3 regions of the Enterobacter sp. Li2LvB3 genome follow, and region 2 is predicted to be linked to each of the others. Evidence: predicted binding sites of a transcription regulator. Region 2 holds the regulator's gene; each other region holds the start of a gene.

Region 1 (5,527 bases), on a different contig from region 2:
CTACGTTGCCAACAGCTACACCTTTACGCTGCTGTTTGAAGATGGCGCAGACGAGCAGGCGCAACGCCAGCACTATCGTAAAATGGCGGTTCAGGTAGCGCTTCGCTATACTTGCCCATAAAATAGCTTGCAATTATATCGCACACTATCTATATTCAATCCATGAACGCGAAAATGAACGACGCCACCCCCGCGCTGCTGCTGGATAACCAGCTCTGTTTTGCCCTCTACTCGGCAAACCTGGCGCTGAATAAGCTGTACCGGCAACTGCTGGCACCGCTTAACCTGACCTACCCGCAATACCTGGTGATGCTGGTGCTGTGGGAGCAGGATGACATTACGGTGTCGGAGATTGGCGAGCGTCTGTTTCTTGACTCAGCCACACTAACGCCTTTGCTGAAACGTCTGGAAAGCGCCGGGCTAATCAACCGCCATCGCTCCCGTAAAGATGAGCGTCAGGTTGTGGTCACCCTGAGCGACGCGGGAAGCAGCCTGCAACAGCAAGCTGTGGGTATTCCGCAGGCGGTAGGTTGTGCGGTGCAATGTGATACCGCCACCCTGGCAGGGCTTAAGCAACAGCTTGAACTTTTCCGCCAACAGCTACAGCGCGCGTAAGGCTATACTTTACGCGTATTTATTTACACATATATATCGCACGCTATTTAATAGCACATATAAATGCAAGATGAGGAACCTGCCATGTCTTTAGAAAAAGTTGTCTACACTGCCAAAGCAAAAGCAACCGGAGGCCGCGATGGCCGTGCAACCTCCTCCGACGGCGTACTGGATGTAAAACTGGGCGTGCCAAAAGAGATGGGCGGCATGGGTGGCGAAGTCACCAACCCGGAACAACTTTTCGCAGCCGGCTATTCTGCCTGCTTCCTGGGTGCAATGAAGTTCGTTGCTGCCCGCGATAAATTCTCCCTGCCGAAAGACGCGTTTATCGAAGGCGAAGTAGGTATTGGCCCGCTGCCAACCGGTTTTGGTATCGAAGCGAAACTCAACATTCACGTTGAAGGTATGGATGCAGCCGAAGCGAAAAAACTGGTTGATGCTGCACACATTGTTTGCCCGTACTCTAACGCCACTCGCGGCAATATCGACGTGACGTTGAATATCATCGCCTAATCCCTACCGATTCCCTCTCCCTGCCGGGAGAGGGTGACCTATACTTTCCCCCTCCATCCCCTCTTCCTCTCTGTGCTACCATAAGCCCATATCACGCCCGTAGTAATCAGTAGAGAAAGTGTTATGTCTTCCAGAATCCTGACCACCAGCATTGCGGGTATCGATGCGTTTATGCACGATCCCCGTGGTGTACTGACCAACGCCGAAAACGGCACGCTCGCGGTATTCGCTGATAACGCACCGGCGTTTTATGCGATCACGCCTGAACGTCTGGCACAGCTGTTGGATCTCGAAGCGCGCCTGTCGCGCCCGGTGAGCGATGTGACGCTGGATACTCAGTTCTTTGAAGAGCCAGGAAGCGCCCCGGTCGCCGTGCCGATGGGGAAATTTGCCATGTACGGCGGATGGCAACCTGACGCCGATTTCCAGCGTCAGGCCGCGTTATGGGGGATTGCTCTCGCGCAAACAGTCACCCCCGAAGAGCTGGCGGCATTCACCGCCTACTGGCAGGCAGAAGGCAAAGTGTTCCACCATGTTCAGTGGCAGCAAAAACTTGCGCGCAGCATTCAGATGAACCGCGCCAGTAACGGCGGTCAGTCAAAGCGCGATATCAACGCCTTTTCAGAACCAGACAAACAGATCCCCAATGGATTCCGAGGTGCTAAATGAAAAACGTCGGCGACCTGATGAAACGTCTGCAAAAAATGATGCCTGCCAACGTCAAACCCGCGTTTACGACCGGTGAAGAACTGCTGGCATGGCAGAAAGAGCAAGGAGAGATCCGCGCCGCCGCCCTCGCCCGCGAAAACCGGGCCATGAAAATGCAGCGCACGTTCAACCGCTCTGGCATCCGTCCGCTGCACCAGAACTGCTCGTTTGATAACTACAAAGTGGAGTCGCAGGGGCAGATGAACGCTCTGGCCGCCGCACGCCAGTATGTAGACGAATTCGACGGTAACATTGCCAGCTTTATTTTTAGCGGTAAGCCCGGCACCGGGAAAAATCATCTTGCCGCTGCCATCTGTAACGAGCTACTGCTGCGCGGTAAATCGGTGCTGATTATCACCGTGGCCGATATCATGTCCGCCATGAAAGACACTTTCAGCAATCGCGAAACCAGCGAAGAACAGCTGCTTAACGACCTGAGCAACGTCGATTTACTGGTCATTGATGAGATTGGCGTTCAGACCGAATCCCGCTATGAAAAGGTGATCATTAACCAGATTGTCGACCGCCGTTCCTCGTCAAAACGCCCAACCGGAATGCTGACTAACCACAATATCGACGAAATGACCCGTCTGCTGGGTGAACGCGTCATGGATCGTATGAAGCTCGGTAACAGCCTGTATGTCATCTTTGACTGGGATAGTTATCGCAGCCGCGTTACCGGCAAAGAGTATTAGGAAATTTCCAGGAAATACCGGCGCGACAAGAGGTATATACTGGCTCCACTTTCGGCCCAAAACGGGCTTTGTTCGAGTAAGCAATTATGAAAAAACACGTTCTTCTCAGCACAGTATTAGGCGCGCTGATGGTATCCGGCGTTGCTCAGGCCGCATCATGGCAAGATTCACTCTCCAGCGCCGCGAACGAGCTGACCAAAGAGAGCAGCAGCTCTCAGGGTGGCCTGTCCGCCTCTTCCCTCACCAGCCTGTTAGGTAGCAGCTCTCAGAGCCTGAGCGCGGGCACCATGAACAACGCGGCAGGTATTCTGGAATATTGTGCGAAGCAAAAGCTGGCTTCCATGACCGACACCCAGAACATTAAAAACCAGGTGCTTGGCAAACTGGGTCTGGATACGCAAGAACAGAAACAAGATACCAACTACATGGACGGTATTCAGGGCCTGCTGAATGCGCAAAACGGCCAACAGCTTAACCTGAGCACCCTCGGCAACTCTTCGCTGGCGAAAGAAGTGAAAACCAAAGCCTGCGATCTGGTGCTGAAGCAGGGGATGAATTTCATCTCCTGATCGACCCCATTTTCTGCCACAACACGCCGCGTTTAATACGTTAGTCTTATAACGCGGCGTCAAATGAGCGTTTTCACCACCTGCCACAGTCTCAGCGTCCGCCAGTCAGGATGCGACCGCCTTCAAAAAAATGGTTTTCTAAACCAAATCCTAACAACAGCACATTTTAGTGACACTAAAATTGCAGCTAAGCGACATCGCAATTACATTGTAATACCAAAAAATAACCAGTTAGCCAGCTAAGCGTCTGGCGTCATGAGGATATGCTGTTGTCAGAGTTAATGTCCCTAACCCTTTTTCTTGCCTCCGTGGGCGTTTACGCCTGGAAAGCCGGTCGCAACACCTGGTGGTTTATCGCCACGCTGGTGGTGCTTGGCATTTTTATTGTTCTCAACATTACCTTGTATGCGAGCGATTACTTTACAGGCGACGGCATTAATGACGCGGTGCTTTATACTCTGACGAACAGCCTGACCGGCGCAGGTGTTGGTAAGTACATACTTCCAGGCCTGGGCATCGTGGTATCGCTGGTTGCTATTTTCAGCGCGCTCGCCTGGGTACTGCGTCGTCGTCGGCATCTTCCCCACCATTTTGGCTACAGCCTGCTGGCGCTATTTCTGGCACTGGCCTCAGTGGATGCCAGCCCGGCCTTCCACCAAATCACCGAGCTGGTCAAATCCCAGTCGCGCGATGGTGATCCTGATTTTGCTGCGTACTACAAAGAGCCATCGAAGAAAATCGCCAGCCCGAAGCTCAATCTGGTCTACATCTACGGTGAAAGCCTGGAGCGTACCTACTTTGATAATGACGCGTTCCCGAACCTGACTCCCGATCTTGGCCCGCTGAAAGACGAAGGCCTTGATTTCAGCCACACCATGCAGTTACCCGGCACCGATTACACCATCGCCGGTATGGTCGCTTCCCAGTGTGGTATTCCGCTATTTGCCCCGTTTGAAGGCAACGCGTCTGCGTCCATGTCGAGCTTCTTCCCGCAGAATATCTGTCTTGGCGATATCCTGAAAAACTCCGGCTACGAAAACTATTTTGTGCAGGGAGCTAACCTGCGCTTTGCCGGGAAAGACGTGTTCCTGAAATCACACGGTTTTGATCATCTTTACGGCGCAGAAGAGTTAAAAACCACGGTAGCCGACCCTGCCTATCGTAACGACTGGGGCTTCTACGACGACACCGTACTGGATGAAACCTGGAAGAAATTCGAAGAACTGTCCCGCTCAGGCCAGCGCTTCTCGCTGTTCGCCCTGACGGTGGACACACACCATCCTGACGGATTTGTGTCCCGCACCTGTCAGCGCAAAAGCTACAATATCAACGGTAAAAACAATAAGTCCTTTAGCGCCGTGACGTGCAGCCAGGAACATATCGCCGCGCTGGTCGAAAAAATTAAAGCCTCACCCTATTTTAAAAACACGGTGATTGTTGTCTCTTCTGACCATCTGGCGATGAAAAACAGCGCATGGGATGAGCTCAACAAACAGGACCGCAGCAATCTGTTCTTCATTCTGCGTGGCGACCAGCCGCAGCAGGATGTAATTGCCACCAAGCGTAACTCGATGGATAACGGCGCCACCGTGCTGGATATCCTGGGCGGTGATAACTTTATTGGTCTGGGTCGTAGCACCCTGTCAGGACAGTCGCTGTCGGAAGTGTTCCTCAACATGAAGGAAAAAATCCTCGCGTGGAAGCCTGATATCATTCGCCTGTGGAACTTCCCGAAAGAAATGAAAGACTTCACCATCGATCAGCAGAAAGGCATGATTGCCTTCTCGGGCAGCCATTTCCGCCTGCCGTTGCTGCTTCGCGTGTCGGATAACCGTGTAGAGCCGCTGCCGGAAAGTGAATACTCAGCGCCACTGCGTTACCAGCTGGCCGATTTCGCCCCGCGCGATAACTTCGTCTGGGTAGATCAATGCTACAAAATGGGTCAGCTCTGGTCGCAGCCGCTGTCGCTCTCAACCGACTGGTGCGTCTCCCAGGGGCAGCTTGGCGGGGAACAGATCGTTCAGCACATCGATAAAGCCCAGTGGAAAGGTAAAACCGCCTTTAAAGATACGGTCATCGACACAACCCGCTACCAGCGCAACGTCGATATGCTGAAAATCGTCGATAACGATATTCGTTACAAAGCCGACAGCTTTATCTTTAACGTGGCCGGTGCGCCGGAAGAGGTGAAGCAGTTCAGCGGGATCTCGCGCCCTGAGTCCTGGGGCCGCTGGTCCAATGCCCAGTTGGGTGATGAAGTGAAAATCGAATACGCCCATCCGCTACCGGAAAAATTCGATCTGGTGATCACCGCGAAGGCATTTGGCCCTAACGCCAATCACCCGATCCCGGTGCGGGTAGGTGATACCGTTCAGGCGCTGACGCTCGGCAATGATGTCACCACCACCACGCTGCATTTCGACAACC
Region 2 (5,527 bases):
CGTCATCGTCAGGCTGCTTACCGGCAAACCGGCCAGCTTTTGACGCAGTTCCGCGAGGCGGGCGGTGAGTGCAACAAGCTGATGTTTATCACGACTCAACTGGGTGAAATGGGCACGCCATCCGGCAATTTCCTGGCCCCACTGGCGAAAACGCTCGTTCCCGGCAAGCCACTGGGCGAGCGTTGTCAGGTCAGTTTGCAGTTGTTCGCGAGTGCGTAACGCGCCGTTGCGCACTCGCGCCCGCTGTGCGTTTCTTGCCTGTAAGCGAGTATTTACTTCAACAATTTGCTGCTGTGTCTGCGCGAGGCGAGTGGTCTGCTCGCGCTGGCTCTCCCAGAGCGGACGCAGCGCAGCAGCAGGCTGCGCAAGCTGAAGTTTTGCCAGCTCCGGCCCGGCATCAGCCAGTGCCTGTTGTGCTTGCTGCTGCAAGGCCGTGGCACGCTGCTGTTCACGCAGCAGCTCATCATGACGCGTAAGCCACTGAAAGACTTGCTGTTGACTCTGCTGTTGCGCCAGCAGGGCTTTCTCTTCGTCAGTAAGTACCTGCAAACTTTGCTGCAGCTGTTGTTGCTGCTCTTCACTTAGGAGCACCACGCCAGCGGCCTGGGCCTCACACATCTCCAGGGCGCTACGGGCTGCCTTGTGTTGTTCAAAAACCCGTGCTGAAATCTGGCCGTAGATCTCAGTGCCGGTCAGCTCTTCCAGCAGTTCGGCGCGATCGCCGGGTTTCGCATTAAGAAAGGCAGCAAATTGCCCCTGAGAGAGCAGCATCGAGCGGGTAAAACGATCGTAATCCAGGCCCGTCAGGGCAGCGGTTTGTTCAAGCTTGTCCGTCACTTTATCGGCAAGGATTTTACCGTCTTCACAGCGCGCCAGCTCCACGCGCGGGGCCTGTAAGTTGCCGTCTGGCTGGTTACGCGCCCGGTTCTGGCTCCAGAAAGCGCGGTAAGCCGTGCCTTTTACTTCGAACTCTACTTCCGCCAGACACTCGGCGGTATCGCGCGTCATCAGGTCATTTTGCGCCTGAGAGACTTTTTGCAGGCGCGGCGTTTCGTGGTACAGCGCAAGGCAAATGGCATCCAGCAGCGTGGTTTTACCTGCCCCGGTGGCACCGGTAATTGCAAATAAACCGTTGCTGGCGAAAGGTTCAGCGGTAAAGTCGATTTTCCACTCACCCTTGAGTGAGTTGAGGTTTTTCAGACGCAGACTCAGGATTTTCATGCGTTCTCTTCCTCGTCATTCAGTGAGTGCAGTGTATGGGCGAACAGCTCGTTCAGCCTGGCGCGTTTTGCATCGTCCATTTCTTCCTGGGCCAACCGGCGTTCAAAAACCTCTTCGACCTTCAGCTCGCTCAGCGTTTCGCGCTGAGCGCTCAACAGGATTTTCTCGCGCTGTTCGCGGCTACGGCGCACCAGCAACACCTCGACGGGCAAATCTTCCGTTAAGGCCTGAATTTTACGCTGCATATCATGCAGATATTCATCGGTGGTGATTTCGATATCCAGCCAGACCGGCGGTTCTTGCGCCGCGCCACGCCACTGCTCAAGCTGAGTGGTGATGGCTGCCTGGTCGCCTTTGAGCACCGCGAGCGGTTGGGTGACCGGGACGTCCAGCGTATCGACGGCGCTGAGCTTGCCAGCGGTAAACGTCACCAGATGCACGGATTTGGCTTTGCCCGTCTCGTCAAAACTCAGGGAAATCGGGGAGCCGCAATAGCGAATATGTTCGCTACCGCCAATCATCTGCGCGCGGTGAATATGCCCCAGCGCGATGTAATCCGCAGGCGGGAAGTTTTGCGCCGGGAAAGCATCAAGCGTGCCGATATAAATGTCACGTACTGCGTCACTTTTGCTCGCCCCAACGGTAGTCAAATGTCCGGTGGCAATCACGGGGATCGCCTGTTCACCGCGAAGGGCGCAGGCTGCTTCATACTGCTGGTGGTAGTAGTCGGTTATGCTCTGCAACAGGTGCTGCTGCTTTTCACCGCCGGAAAGCCCGGCCTGACTCTGAACGATATCTCTCGGACGTAAAAAAGGCACCGGACACAGTACCGCACCCGGCGTCCCGTCGCGTTTTTTCAGGATCTGCGGGGCGTGCCCGGCGCTGGCGACGACCGTCGTGTTGAGGAACGCGAGAATATCGCGGGATTCATTCAGCGTTGCCACGGAGTCGTGGTTACCCGCAACAATCACCAGATGACAGCCGGTTTGCTGTAAGTTAACGACAAAACGGTTATACAGTTCGCGCGCATAGCTTGGCGGTTGCCCGGTATCAAAAATATCACCGGCAACGATGATGGCATCAACCTGGTGCAACTGAGCAGTTTCCAGCAGCCAGTTCAGGAAGGCTTCATGTTCTGCGGCGCGGCTTTTGCTGTAAAAATTTTGACCCAGATGCCAGTCCGAGGTGTGAAGTATGCGCATAACGGTTCCGTGGCAAAAAAATGAGGATAGGATTATAAACTTTCAGAGAACGGAAAATAACCGCTGTAATAAAACAACAGTTTGCCATTTATAGTGGTAATGTTTTTCATAAATCTGTCATAAATCTGACGCATAATGACGCCGCATTACAAACTTGTAACTTAAATAAGATAAGACAGGGCAAAGTATGGCGAGACGTATTCTGGTCGTAGAAGATGAAGCTCCGATCCGTGAAATGGTGTGCTTCGTGCTCGAACAAAATGGCTTTCAGCCGGTAGAAGCTGAAGATTATGACAGCGCGGTGAATCAACTTAACGAACCCTGGCCTGATTTGATTTTGCTTGACTGGATGCTGCCTGGCGGCTCGGGATTGCAGTTCATCAAACACATTAAACGTGAAGCGATGACCCGCGATATTCCGGTTGTCATGCTCACGGCGCGCGGTGAAGAAGAAGATCGTGTGCGCGGTCTGGAAACAGGCGCTGACGATTACATCACTAAACCATTCTCTCCTAAAGAACTGGTCGCCCGTATTAAAGCGGTGATGCGCCGTATTTCGCCGATGGCGGTGGAAGAGGTGATTGAGATGCAGGGCTTAAGTCTTGATCCAACGTCACACCGGGTGATGACCGGCGAAAACCCACTCGATATGGGGCCGACCGAATTCAAGTTATTGCATTTCTTTATGACTCACCCTGAGCGTGTCTATAGCCGTGAGCAGTTGCTGAATAACGTCTGGGGGACTAACGTCTATGTCGAAGACCGGACGGTTGATGTCCATATTCGCCGCTTGCGTAAAGCGCTGGAGCTGAGCGGCCACGATCGTATGGTGCAGACGGTCCGCGGCACGGGTTATCGTTTCTCGACCCGTTTCTGAACAATGACAGGAGTGTGACGCGTGCTGGAACGTCTGTCATGGAAAAGGCTCGTTTTTGAACTCATTCTTTGTTGTATCCCGGCCCTCATTCTGGGGGCATTCGTTGGACATTTGCCGTGGTTTTTACTGGCTGCGGTCACCGGGCTGCTAATTTGGCATTTCTGGAACTTACTGCGCCTTTCCTGGTGGCTGTGGGTTGACCGCAGTATGACGCCTCCGCCGGGAAGCGGAAGCTGGGAGCCGCTGCTCTACGGCCTGCATCAGATGCAGATGCGTAATAAAAAGCGCCGTCGTGAGCTGGGTAGCCTGATCAAACGTTTTCGCAGTGGCGCGGAGTCGCTGCCGGATGCGGTCATTCTGACCACCGAAGAAGGGACTATCTTCTGGTGTAATGGCCTGGCGCAACAGCTGCTTGGGCTGCGCTGGCCGGATGATAATGGCCAGAATATCCTTAACCTTCTGCGTTACCCTGAATTTACGCAGTATCTGAAAAAACGTGACTTCACCCGCCCGCATAATCTGAAACTGAACAATGGTCGTCACCTTGAGATCCGCGTGATGCCCTACAGCGACCAGCAGTGGTTAATGGTGGCGCGCGACGTAACGCAGATGCACCAGCTGGAAGGGGCGCGACGTAATTTCTTTGCCAACGTCAGCCACGAATTGCGCACGCCGTTAACGGTGCTGCAGGGCTATCTGGAGATGATGCAGGAGCAAACGCTGGAAGGGGCGCCACGCGAAAAAGCGCTGCATACCATGCGTGAGCAAACGCACCGGATGGAAGGGCTGGTGAAACAGCTTCTGACGTTATCGAAAATAGAGGCCGCCCCGACGCTTGCGTTGAATGACACTATCGACGTGCCGATGATGCTGCGCGTTGTAGAGCGCGAAGCGCAGACCTTGAGCCATAAAAAACATCAACTGACCTTTGAGGTTGATAATGGCCTGAAAGTACTGGGCAGCGAGGATGAGTTGCGTAGCGCCATTTCTAACCTGGTCTATAACGCGGTAAATCACACGCCAGAAGGGACGCATATTGTGGTGCGCTGGCAACATACCCCGACAGGTGCGGAGTTTAGCGTTGAGGACAACGGGCCAGGTATTTCGCCGGAACACCTGCCTCGCCTGACCGAACGCTTCTATCGTGTTGATAAAGCGCGCTCGCGCCAGACCGGAGGAAGCGGTCTGGGGTTGGCGATTGTGAAACATGCGGTCAATCATCATGAAAGTCGTCTCGATATTCAGAGCACGCTGGGGAAAGGAACTCGTTTCAGTTTCGTTATCCCGGAACGATTAATTGCCAAAAAAATCGCCTGACAACAGGCGTGTCATTTTTCCTTTCCACGGGCCAGCCATTGCTGGCCCGTTTGCTTTGCGGCCAAGTAAAACCTGAGTGAATTTTATACGCCCGATGCTTTTTTGTTCGCATGATTAGCCATGGGTTTTTCTTATAAATAGCGTATTGTGCTGGCCTGATTTTTCATACTGGCATATTGTTCTGGTTTCACGATCCCATCTTGCCTTTAAACGTTATAAGCGTTTAAATTGCCCCCCAGATACTGTCAGACCGACTGTATTTGCGTGGTAAATCGAAAAACTATTCTTCTCCACGCCAGGACGGGAGAATTTCCCGCTGAAATTGAGCAAGTTTTCCGCTGTATTGTCCCGTCAGGGATGGCGAAAATCTCAACGTTTTCAACACCACATCCACAGGCAGTAAGGTTTTATGACCCATCACTTAAAATCGCGTGACATCATCGCGCTGGGCTTTATGACATTTGCGCTGTTCGTTGGCGCAGGCAACATCATTTTCCCTCCAATGGTCGGCTTACAGGCGGGTGAACACGTCTGGACTGCTGCGTTTGGTTTCCTGATTACTGCCGTGGGTCTACCGGTACTGACCATCGTTGCGCTGGCGAAAGTCGGCGGCGGCGTTGATAGCCTCAGCACACCGATCGGTAAAGTGGCTGGCGTTCTGCTGGCGACGGTCTGCTATCTGGCTGTTGGCCCACTGTTTGCGACCCCGCGTACGGCAACGGTCTCTTTTGAAGTGGGGATTGCTCCGCTGACCGGCGACGGTGCGATGCCGCTGTTTATCTACAGCCTGGTGTACTTCGCGATTGTCATTCTGGTTTCTCTTTATCCGGGCAAGCTGCTGGATACCGTGGGGAACTTCCTGGCGCCAATGAAAATTGTGGCGCTGATCGTGCTGGCCGTTGCGGCTATC
Region 3 (5,527 bases), on a different contig from region 2:
GTTTACGCGCCTGCGCCCTGGCGCTGAGCTGCTGGAAGGCGCGCACGTGGGTAACTTCGTCGAAATGAAAAAAGCGCGGCTGGGTAAAGGCTCTAAAGCCGGTCATTTGACCTATCTGGGCGATGCGGAGATTGGCGATAACGTGAATATTGGTGCAGGAACGATCACCTGTAACTACGACGGTGCTAATAAGTTTAAAACCATCATTGGTGATGATGTGTTTGTCGGCTCTGATACGCAGCTGGTGGCGCCTGTTACCGTTGGTAATGGCGTAACTATTGCCGCAGGAACGACTGTCACGCGTGATGTGGCCGATAACGAGCTGGTGTTAAGCCGTGTGCCGCAGGTTCACAAGCAGGGCTGGAAACGCCCGGTGAAGAAGTAACAGATTTTCGGGACGAGGGGATAATATAATCCCCCTCCCATAAGCAGTACCCATAAATATAACCCCACTCTCTACAAGGCTCGGGGCGCCCGAAAAGGGCAACAACAGGTCAGCGACAACGCATGGCATAGCGCCATAATCAGGAAATCTAACTATGTGTGGAATTGTTGGAGCAGTTGCGCAGCGTGATATTGCTGAAATCCTTCTCGAAGGTTTACGTCGTCTGGAATACCGTGGCTATGACTCTGCTGGTCTGGCTGTGGTGGATGCGGAAGGTCAAATGACCCGTTTGCGTCGTCTGGGTAAAGTGCAGATCCTGGCGCAAGCGGCGGAAGAACACCCACTGCACGGCGGTACCGGTATTGCGCATACTCGCTGGGCGACGCATGGCGAACCCTCCGAAGGTAACGCACACCCGCATGTGTCTGAACACATTGTGGTGGTGCATAACGGCATTATCGAAAACCACGAACCACTCCGTGAAATGCTGAAAACACGCGGTTATACCTTCGTGTCTGAAACCGACACCGAAGTTATTGCTCACCTGGTTCACTGGGAACTGGAACAGGGCGGCACGCTGCGTGATGCGGTGCTGCGTGCTATTCCTCAGCTGCGCGGTGCATACGGGACGGTTATCATGGATTCCCGTGACCCGAGCACACTGCTTGCTGCACGCTCCGGTAGCCCAATGGTTATCGGCCTTGGCATGGGTGAAAACTTCATCGCATCCGATCAGCTGGCACTGCTGCCAGTGACCCGTCGCTTTATCTTCCTGGAAGAGGGCGATATCGCTGAAGTGACGCGCCGTTCCGTGTCTATCTTTGATAAAGCCGGTACGCAGATCAATCGCCAGGAAATTGAATCCAACCTGCAATACGACGCAGGCGATAAAGGCGCTTACCGTCACTACATGCAGAAAGAGATTTACGAGCAGCCGAACGCCATCAAAAACACCCTGACCGGGCGTATTAGCCACGGCGTGGTGGATTTGAGCGAATTGGGCGACAAGGCGAACGAGCTGCTGTCGAAGGTTGAGCATATTCAGATCGTGGCCTGCGGCACCTCCTACAACTCCGGTATGGTCTCTCGCTACTGGTTTGAATCGCTGGCGGATGTGCCATGCGATGTGGAAATCGCGTCTGAATTCCGCTACCGCAAATCCGCAGTGCGCCGTAACAGCCTGATGATCACCCTTTCCCAGTCTGGCGAAACAGCCGATACCCTGGCGGCGCTGCGTCTGTCCAAAGAGCTGGGCTATCTTGGCTCTCTGGCGATTTGTAACGTGCCGGGATCTTCTCTGGTACGCGAATCCGATCTTGCGCTGATGACCAACGCGGGCACGGAAATTGGTGTCGCATCGACGAAAGCCTTCACTACGCAGCTGACAGTGCTGCTAATGCTGGTGGCAAAACTGGCGCGTCTGAAAGGGCTGGATGCCGCTGTTGAGCAGAACATTGTTCATGGTTTGCAGGCTTTGCCGAGCCGTATTGAGCAGATGCTGTCTCAGGACAAACGTATTGAGCAGCTTGCGGAAGATTTCTCTGACAAACATCACGCGCTGTTCCTGGGGCGTGGCGATCAGTATCCGATTGCGCTGGAAGGCGCGCTGAAGCTGAAAGAAATCTCGTACATCCACGCAGAAGCCTATGCGGCAGGTGAGCTGAAACACGGCCCTCTGGCGCTGATTGATGCGGATATGCCGGTTATCGTCGTTGCGCCAAACAACGAACTGCTGGAAAAACTGAAGTCCAACATTGAAGAAGTGCGCGCCCGTGGCGGTGTACTGTACGTCTTTGCTGATAAGGATGCCGGTTTCACCAGCAACGACAACATGCACATCATCGAGATGCCGCATGTGGAAGAGGTGATTGCACCTATCTTCTACACCGTTCCGCTGCAATTACTGGCTTATCACGTTGCGCTTATCAAAGGCACCGACGTTGACCAGCCACGTAACCTGGCGAAATCTGTGACGGTTGAATAATCATCTCAGGCTCCACCTTCGGGTGGAGCTTTTTTACCCTTCCTGGTTTGTTTTTAATCAACTCTTTCCCATTTTTATTTATGACAATCTGTCATCTTCAGCTACTTTTTTCAGTGTCACATAAAGAAAATATCACTGAAAACATACTGTCATGTTTGTGGCTATCTAATTGATACGTTTGATAATTTTTACTGACTTTTAAGTCAAACTTTCGTTGTCATAAAACTGTCATAATTCGTACATTTATCTGTCACCTGTTTGTCCTATTTTGCTCATCGTAGCCACTAAACAACGATTTACGAAAATCTTGCAGGAGACATTATGAAAGTTATGCGTACCACTGTCGCAACTGTTGTCGCCGCGACCTTATCTCTGAGCGCTTTCTCTGTATTCGCAGAGGCAAGCCTGACTGGTGCCGGTGCAACCTTCCCTGCGCCGGTGTATGCCAAATGGGCAGATACCTACCAGAAAGAAACGGGTAACAAGGTTAACTACCAGGGTATCGGCTCCTCCGGTGGCGTTAAACAAATTACCGCTAACACCGTTGATTTCGGCGCATCAGATGCTCCACTGACTGATGAAAAACTGGCTCAGGAAGGCCTGTTCCAGTTCCCTACCGTTATCGGTGGTGTGGTTCTGGCCATCAACCTGCCGGGCGTGAAGTCTGGTGAGCTGGTGCTGGACGGCAAAACACTGGGTGACATCTACCTGGGCAAAATCAAAAAATGGGATGACGAAGCCATTGCTAAACTCAACCCAGGCCTGAAACTGCCTTCTCAGAACATCGCTGTGGTTCGCCGCGCAGATGGTTCTGGTACCTCTTTCGTCTTCACCAGTTACCTGGCGAAAGTGAACGAAGAGTGGAAATCTAAAGTCGGTTCTGGCTCTACCGTTAACTGGCCAACCGGTTTGGGCGGTAAAGGTAACGACGGTATCGCGGCATTCGTACAGCGTCTGCCAGGCTCTATCGGTTATGTAGAATACGCTTACGCTAAGCAGAACAACCTGGCTTACACCAAGCTGCTGTCTGCTGACGGCAAGCCAGTAAGCCCGACTGAAGAGAACTTTGCTAACGCTGCTAAAGGCGCTGACTGGAGCAAATCCTTTGCACAGGATCTGACTAACCAGAAAGGCGAAGGCGCATGGCCAATCACCTCTACCACGTTCATTCTGGTTCACAAAGAGCAGAAGAAACCTGAGCAAGGTACTGAAGTGCTGAAGTTCTTCGACTGGGCATACAAAAACGGCAACAAACAGGCTAACGACCTGGATTACGCCAGCCTGCCGGATAGCGTGGTTGAGCAGATTCGTGCTGCATGGAAGACCAACGTAAAAGACAGCAGCGGTAAGGCATTGTATTAATTTAGCATTCTGACGAAAATGGCGGGTGGCGCTTGCGCTAACCCGCCCTACGGTTCCAACTGTAGGCCGGATAAGCGCAAGCGCCATCCGGCAATTTCGTAAACGCGTTTAACAGAAGAGTGATTTATGGCTGCAACCAAGCCTGCATTTAACCCTCCGGGTAAAAAAGGTGACATGATTTTCAGCGCGCTGGTAAAACTGGCTGCGCTGATTGTGCTATTGCTGCTGGGCGGCATTATCGTGTCCCTGATTTTCTCATCCTGGCCGAGCATCCAGAAATTTGGATTCTCTTTCCTGTGGACGAAAGAGTGGGATGCACCGAACGACATCTACGGTGCGCTGGTGCCGATTTACGGCACGCTGGTGACCTCGTTCATTGCTCTGCTGATCGCTGTTCCGGTCAGTTTTGGTATTGCCCTGTTCCTGACGGAACTGGCGCCTAACTGGCTGAAGCGTCCGCTTGGTATCGCCATCGAACTGCTGGCGGCTATCCCGAGTATCGTGTACGGCATGTGGGGCCTGTTTATCTTTGCTCCGCTGTTTGCGAAATACTTCCAGGAGCCGGTGGGCAATGTCCTGTCCTCTATCCCGTTTGTGGGAGCGCTGTTCTCTGGCCCGGCATTCGGTATCGGTATTCTGGCTGCGGGTGTGATCCTCGCCATCATGATTATTCCGTACATTGCGGCCGTTATGCGCGATGTCTTCGAACAAACCCCGGTGATGATGAAAGAGTCGGCTTACGGCATCGGCTGCACCACCTGGGAAGTCATCTGGCGCATTGTTCTTCCGTTCACCAAAAATGGGGTGATCGGTGGTGTTATGTTGGGATTAGGTCGTGCACTGGGTGAAACCATGGCGGTGACCTTTATCATCGGTAATACCTACCAGCTCGACAGCGCATCGCTCTACATGCCAGGTAACAGCATTACATCAGCCCTGGCTAACGAATTTGCTGAGGCGGAATCCGGGCTGCACGTTGCTGCTCTGATGGAACTGGGTCTGATTCTGTTTGTTATCACCTTCATTGTTCTGGCGATTTCCAAGCTGATGATTATGCGTTTGGCTAAGAACGAGGGGGCACGTTAATGGCGACTCTCGAAATGCAAAGCACCGCTGAGCTGGCGGAATCCCGCCGCAAAATGCAGGCCAAGCGCCGAGTGAAAAACCGTATTGCGCTGACGCTCTCTATGGCGACGATGGCATTCGGTCTGTTCTGGCTGGTCTGGATCCTCTTCTCTACCGTTGTGCGCGGTATTGACGGTATGTCACTGGCGCTGTTTACCGAAATGACGCCACCACCGAACACCGCGGGTGGCGGCCTGGCGAACGCCCTGGCGGGCAGCGGCCTGTTGATCCTGTGGGCTACGGTCGTTGGGACACCGCTTGGCATTATGGCGGGGATCTACCTGGCAGAATATGGTCGTAAATCCTGGCTTGCAGAAGTGATTCGCTTCATTAACGACATTCTGCTCTCTGCACCTTCTATCGTGGTCGGCCTGTTCGTTTACACCATTGTGGTGGCGCAGATGGAACACTTCTCCGGCTGGGCTGGCGTTATTGCGCTGGCGCTGTTGCAGGTGCCCATCGTCATCCGTACCACCGAAAACATGCTGAAACTGGTGCCTGATAGCCTGCGTGAAGCGGCCTATGCACTGGGAACACCAAAATGGAAAATGATCTCCGCGATTACGCTGAAAGCGTCAATCTCCGGGATCATGACTGGCGTCCTGCTGGCCGTTGCCCGTATTGCGGGTGAAACGGCTCCGCTGCTGTTTACTTCGCTCTCCAACCAGTTC

The links. The regulator PhoB, encoded in region 2, activates phosphate uptake and scavenging genes when phosphate is short. The targets are predictions, from matches to a motif close to CTGTCATAAAACTGNCNNAT.
Region 1: a site for PhoB is predicted at 3,136-3,155, ahead of opgB (phosphatidylglycerol--membrane-oligosaccharide glycerophosphotransferase). Genes of this name have one in related genera too.
Region 3: a site for PhoB is predicted at 2,584-2,603, ahead of pstS (phosphate ABC transporter substrate-binding protein PstS). Genes of this name have one in related genera too.

The regions. Positions count from the first base shown of each region.
Region 1 is NZ_JBSICG010000020.1:70,149-75,675, reverse strand. It holds gene ACS603_RS16705 (TetR/AcrR family transcriptional regulator) at 1-121, shown strand, start outside; gene ACS603_RS16700 (MarR family winged helix-turn-helix transcriptional regulator) at 163-615, shown strand; gene ACS603_RS16695 (organic hydroperoxide resistance protein) at 700-1,128, shown strand; gene dnaT (primosomal protein DnaT) at 1,252-1,797, shown strand; gene dnaC (replicative helicase loader DnaC) at 1,794-2,531, shown strand; gene ACS603_RS16680 (YjjA family protein) at 2,618-3,100, shown strand; gene opgB (phosphatidylglycerol--membrane-oligosaccharide glycerophosphotransferase) at 3,370-5,527, shown strand, end outside.
Region 2 is NZ_JBSICG010000013.1:26,088-31,614, forward strand. It holds gene sbcC (exonuclease subunit SbcC) at 1-1,221, opposite strand, end outside; gene sbcD (exonuclease subunit SbcD) at 1,218-2,423, opposite strand; gene phoB (phosphate response regulator transcription factor PhoB) at 2,611-3,300, shown strand; gene phoR (phosphate regulon sensor histidine kinase PhoR) at 3,322-4,617, shown strand; gene brnQ (branched-chain amino acid transporter carrier protein BrnQ) at 5,027-5,527, shown strand, end outside.
Region 3 is NZ_JBSICG010000004.1:221,328-226,854, reverse strand. It holds gene glmU (bifunctional UDP-N-acetylglucosamine diphosphorylase/glucosamine-1-phosphate N-acetyltransferase GlmU) at 1-385, shown strand, start outside; gene glmS (glutamine--fructose-6-phosphate transaminase (isomerizing)) at 540-2,369, shown strand; gene pstS (phosphate ABC transporter substrate-binding protein PstS) at 2,691-3,731, shown strand; gene pstC (phosphate ABC transporter permease PstC) at 3,858-4,817, shown strand; gene pstA (phosphate ABC transporter permease PstA) at 4,817-5,527, shown strand, end outside.